Maricaulis maris: one gene and its partner. The protein of the gene in region 1 interacts with the protein of each later gene in a pairwise test. Links are inferred from orthologs where the notes say so. Each region holds a gene or a part of one and is shown in the gene's direction. Other genes may lie near its edges.

Region 1 (2,879 bases):
GCCGGCACGACGGGCCATCTCGATCCGGTGCAGGCCTATCTTGATGCGCCGATGCTGACCTTCTCGGTCGGTAGCCTGTCCTTCAGTGCCTATGACGTTCTGCGAGGGGCCCTGGTACTGGCTGTTGTCTTCTGGGCTGCGGCCATTGTCTCGGCGATTGTCGAGGGGCGCCTCAAGAAGCTGACCCGGATGCGCGTGACCACCCGCATCCTGATCACGAAGGTCTTCCAGATCGCCCTCTATGTGGTGGCCTTCCTGGTCACCATGGACCTGATGGGCCTCGACCTCACTACCCTGACCGTCTTCTCCGGGGCGCTGGGCATCGGCCTCGGCTTCGGTCTGCAGAAGATCTCCTCGAACTTCATCTCCGGCCTCATCCTGCTGCTCGAACGATCAGTCGAGCAGGATGACCTGATTGAACTGCCGGATGGCGTCACCGGCTTCGTCCGCCGGTCGAGCGCCCGCTACACACTGATCGAGACCCTCGATGGCAAGGAAATCCTGGTCCCGAACGAGGATCTGATTACCAACCGCGTCACCAACTGGACCCTGACCAATACCCGCGGCCGGATCGAGGTGGCCATCGGCGTGGCCTATGGCTCCGACCTCGAAAAGGCACAGGCGCTCATTCTGGAAGCCGCGCGTGAACACCCGCTGACGATCGAGGACCCTGCGCCGCAATGCTTCCTGCGCAATTTTGGCGACAGCTCGGTTGATTTCACCCTGCTGTTCTGGATCGCCGATGTGGTCAAAGGCCGTTGGGCGCCACAAAGCGAAGTGATGTTCGCGATCTGGCGCAAATTCCGCGAGGCCGGCATCGAGATCCCCTTCCCGCAGCGCGATGTGCATATACGCTCGTCCTCACCCGCATCACCGATGGAGGGCTGACATGGATCATACCGCCGGCATCATCTTCGCCGCCGCGCTCACCGGCGACGGCACGGGCCGCCCCCTCAGCGGCGACGACATCGCAGACCAGATCCGGGACAACGCCCTCGCCTGGGTCCATCTGGACGGCAGGCACGAGGCGGCCCGTCAGTGGATCGAGACTGAGCTCGACTATCTCGACCCCTTGATCATCGATGCCCTGCTGGCCGAGGAGACACGCCCGCGCCTGGTGGAGTTTGACAAGGGCGCCCTGATGATCCTGCGCGGTGTCAATCTGAACGCCGACGCCCAACCCGAGGACATGGTCTCGATCCGGCTCTGGATCGACCCGTCCCGCATCATCACCGTGCAAAGACGGCCCCTGAAGGCGGTTCGCGATATCCAGGACCGGCTGGCCGCGGGCAATGGCCCGAAAGATGCCGGCGAATTCATCGGACAGATCTCCGCCCGCCTGTTCGAGCGTATGGAGCCGGTGATGACCGAAATGCACGAACGGCTCGACGACGTCGAGGAACGGGTCATGGACGAGCCGTCGATTGCCGAGCGGCAGGAAATCACCTCGCTGCGCAAACAGGCGATCATTTTCCGTCGCTATTTCGCCCCGCAGCGCGACGTGATCGCCTATCTGCGAACCTCGGAAATGGACTGGCTGACCACCGGACATCGCCGGCGTCTGCAGGAAAACCTCGATCGCATCACACGCTATCTGGAAGACCTCGATGCCATCCGAGAGCGCGCGCAGATCGTCAAGGACGAGCTGGCCAATGCCCTCGCCGACCGGATGAACAAGAACCTCTACGTGCTGTCACTGGTCGCCGCGATCTTCCTGCCGCTCGGCTTTCTGACCGGCCTGCTCGGGATCAATGTGGGCGGCATACCCGGCGCTGACATGGCCAGCGCCTTCTGGATTTTCCTCGCCATTCTGACGGCGGTCAGTGCCGCGCAGATCTGGTTTTTCAAGGTGATGAAATGGCTTTGACCGCGCCAGGCTCCGCGTCGTCTTCACGACACACACCGCCCTGCTCGAGCATATAGTCGAGGAAACCGTCCAGCGGCATCGGGCGACCGATATGATAGCCTTGCGCAAAGTCGGCTCCCATGCCGGCCAGGATCGCAATGCTGGCCGCATCTTCGACGCCCTCGGCCGTTACCTTCATGCCGAGGCTGTGGGCCAGGTCGATGGTCGACTTAACCAGAAGGCGGTCGGCCTGCACCGAGCCGAGTTCAAGCACAAAGGCCTTGTCGATCTTCAGCTCCTCGGCCGGAATAGACCGAAGATAGGCCAGCGAGGACAGGCCGGACCCATAATCGTCGATCGAGATCGGAATGCCGGCATCGCGCAACGCGCTGATATTCTCGAGCGCGGCCTCAGGCTTGTTGATGACGGCGGTTTCGGTGATCTCGAAACAGATCCGGCCGCGATGACGGGACAGACGATCCAGCGCGCGCTGGGTAAAGCGCGCATCACTGACCAGACGCCCGGAAATATTGATGGCCACTTGCAGATGATGACCGGCCGCACCCATCCGGACCTGGTCGGAAATCGCTCGATCCAGCACCCATTCGGTCAGGGGCAGGATATGCCCGGTTTCCTCGGCCAGCGGGATGAAATCATCCGGACCGACGAAACCCCGTTCAGGGTCCTGCCAGCGCAAGAGCGCCTCGACGGCCGTGATCGACTGGTTGCGAAAATCGTATTTCGGCTGATAGGCGAGATAAAGATGGCCCTTTGCCAAGCCCTCCATCATCCGGCTCATCAGCGACAGCTTGACGGTCGGATCGCCATAGCTCTCCGGGTCGAAGGAGGCGATCGGAACATCCGCCTTGCGGGCCTGGTCCAGCGCGACGGCTGAACACTCGATCACGCTCAGGCCTGCCCCGTCGGCGCCGGCCGCCGAGGCCAGACCAATAGCAGCGTGCACATCGATCCGCTCGTCGTCGATGGTGACCGCCTGGTTGGCGCTTTCGCAGGCCTGGACCGCGAGACCCAG
Region 2 (2,871 bases), 140 kb from region 1 along the record:
CAGTGACTTGTCCCTCACCCTGGCCTTCTCCCAGGGGGGAGGGAAAGTGCCGCGCCGACAAAAACTTATCCGCACCTCGTCCGGCCCACGCGATACTCACTGCGGTTTTCGGGACGGGAGGCGCGAGCTCAGTCACTTGTGCCCGGAAGCGTGCGGAGCCTGTCCGCGTACGGGGGTGACATCCCGATGCTCCGGCAGGGCGTGCGACATGGTCGCGGGGCACTAAACGACCGACCCCATCTACCTGTCGCGTTGGAAACGGGGGCGAGAGCGTCCGGGAAATCTCCGCGTGCGGGATGCTTGTCGAAGCTACCCTTATCAACACAGCGCTTTATCGGCTCCGGCTGGCATCCCGCTCCCTCCTCTGCCCAAACCGCCAGGCGCCAAGCGTCGTGGCGATCTCGGTGCTTGGCAAAACAGCCTATCCCGCTTGGCCAAACGGCTTGGCGATGCTACCTGCCCGATCCATGACCATAGATCCGTCCCTTATCCGAAATTTCTCCATCGTGGCCCATATCGACCACGGTAAATCGACGCTGGCCGATCGCCTCATCCAGGTGACCGGCGGACTGACCCAGCGCGAGATGAAAGAGCAAGTGCTCGACAATATGGAGCTCGAGCGTGAGCGCGGCATCACGATCAAGGCCCAGACGGTGCGACTGGACTATACGGCCAAGGACGGGAAGACCTACGTCCTCAACCTGATCGACACGCCCGGACACGTTGACTTCGCCTATGAGGTCAACCGCTCGCTGGCCGCCTGTGAAGGCTCGCTGCTGGTAGTCGATGCCTCCCAGGGCGTCGAAGCGCAGACCCTGGCGAATGTCTATCAGGCCATCGAGGTCAATCACGAGATCGTCCCGGTGCTCAACAAGATCGACCTGCCGGCCGCCGAGCCGGAGCGGGTCAAGGAGCAGATCGAGGATGTGATCGGGCTGGACGCGTCTGATGCCGTGCTGATTTCGGCGAAGACAGGCCTCGGCATCGAGGACGTTCTGGAAGCCGTGGTGACGCGCCTTCCCGCTCCCGATGGCGGCGATCCGAATGCGCCCTTGAAGGCCATGCTGGTCGACAGCTGGTATGATGCCTATCTCGGCGTGATCTGCCTGGTGCGGGTGATCGACGGGACGCTGAAGAAGGGCATGAAGGTTCGTCTGATGGGAACCGGTGCTGCCTATCCGGTCGACGGGGTTGGTGTTTTCCGGCCCAAGAAGGAAGCCATCGACAGTCTCGGCCCGGGCGAGATCGGTTACCTCAATGCCTCGATCAAACAGGTCCGCGATGCCCGTGTTGGCGACACCGTGACCGATGACCGCAACCCGGCTGCCAAGGCCCTGACCGGCTACAAGCCGGCCCAGCCGGTCGTGTTCTGCGGTCTCTTCCCGGTCGACAGCGCCGAGTTCGAGGACCTGCGCGAAGCGATCGAGAAGCTCGCCCTCAACGACGCCTCCTTCTCCTATGAGATGGAGACCTCTGCGGCACTCGGCTTCGGCTTCCGCTGCGGCTTCCTCGGCCTGCTTCACCTCGAAGTCATCCGTGAGCGTCTCGAGCGCGAGTACAATATCGAGCTGATCACCACAGCGCCGTCCGTGGTCTACCGGATCCGGATGACAGACGGCTCCGAGATCGACCTGCACAATCCGGCCGACATGCCGGACCCGGTCAAGATCGACACCATTGCCGAGCCCTGGATCAAGGCGACCATCCTGGTGCCGGACGAATATCTCGGCGGCGTGCTGAAACTGTGCCAGGACCGTCGCGGCAACCAGGTTGAACTGACCTATGCCGGCAATCGGGCCCTGGTGGTTTACGAACTGCCGCTGAATGAGGTCGTGTTCGACTTCTATGACCGTCTGAAATCGGTCACCAAGGGCTATGCCTCCTTCGATTACCAGTGGATCGAGGATCGGGTCGGCGATCTGGTGCGGATGTCGATCCTGGTCAATGACGAGCCGGTCGATGCCCTCTCCATGGTGGTCCACAAGGCGCGCGCCGAAATGCGCGGCCGGGCGATGTGTGAGAAGCTCAAGGAGCTGATCCCGCGGCACATGTTCAAGATCCCGATCCAGGCCGCCCTCGGTGGCCGGATCGTGGCCCGCGAAACCCTGTCTGCCCTGCGCAAGGACGTGACCGCCAAATGCTATGGCGGCGACGCCACCCGCAAGCGCAAGCTTCTGGACAAGCAGAAGGCCGGCAAGAAGAAGATGCGCCAGTTCGGCAAGGTCGAAATCCCGCAGGAAGCCTTCATTGCCGCGCTGAAAATGGATGATGATTGATCGGCCCTTGCCAACGCCGCAGATCACCCCATTTCTAGTGTGAATTCACAGGATCAAACCCGGAGTTTCCTGATGCGCCAGTTTTTTGCTGCCCTCGCCACGACCGCCCTTCTCGCAGCCCCCGCCTTCGCCGAGCTGAATGCCGGTGATGCAGCGGCTGATTTCACGGTGCAGGGCTTCCAAGCCGGGGAGCCGGTCTCCTTCCACCTCGCCGAGGCGCTCGTCGACGGCCCGGTCGTGCTGTTCTTCTTCCCGGCGGCCTTCACCTCCGGCTGCGAAGCCCAGGCGGCAGCCTTTGCCGAAGCGATCGACCAGTTTACTGCCGAGGGCGCCCGCGTGATCGGCGTGACCGGCGGCAATACCGATCGCCTGGCCGAGTTCTCGACCCAGCATTGTGCTGATGCCTTCCCGGTCTTCGCCGTCGAAGACGGCATGGCCCGCGACTATGATGCGCGCCTGATGATGCGTCCGGGCTGGACCAATCGCACCTCCTACGTGATCGATCAAACTTCGACGATCGCCTTCTCCTGGTCGGAAATGAGCCCCTACGAGCACGTCGATCAGACGCTTGCTGCGGTGCGGGCGCTCAACGTCG

What was found. Proteins that work in one complex are often made in the same cells at the same time.
Region 2: the proteins of AAA969_RS01565 (region 1) and lepA interact in binary tests that used the Escherichia coli proteins (3 or more experiments, as listed by UniProt). The link is inferred for Maricaulis maris from one-to-one orthologs.

Annotation. Positions count from the first base shown.
Region 1 is NZ_AP027270.1:346,896-349,774, reverse strand. Bases 4-2,878 are described here. They hold AAA969_RS01565 (zinc transporter ZntB), read left to right. Parts: upstream 4-889; coding sequence 890-1,867; downstream 1,868-2,878. Other genes in these bases: AAA969_RS01560 (putative bifunctional diguanylate cyclase/phosphodiesterase), read right to left, coding at 1,845-2,878; AAA969_RS01570 (mechanosensitive ion channel family protein), read left to right, coding at 4-888. Also shown: more of AAA969_RS01570, read left to right, coding at 1-3; more of AAA969_RS01560, read right to left, coding at 2,879-2,879. UniProt on the Escherichia coli protein: Zinc transporter. Acts as a Zn(2+):proton symporter, which likely mediates zinc ion uptake. Purified ZntB reconstituted in liposomes also binds and transports Cd(2+), Ni(2+) and Co(2+).
Region 2 is NZ_AP027270.1:209,856-212,726, forward strand. What follows is about bases 5-2,871. They hold lepA (translation elongation factor 4), read left to right. Parts: upstream 5-467; coding sequence 468-2,276; downstream 2,277-2,871. Other genes in these bases: AAA969_RS01065 (peroxiredoxin), read left to right, coding at 2,349-2,871. UniProt on the Escherichia coli protein: Required for accurate and efficient protein synthesis under certain stress conditions. May act as a fidelity factor of the translation reaction, by catalyzing a one-codon backward translocation of tRNAs on improperly translocated ribosomes.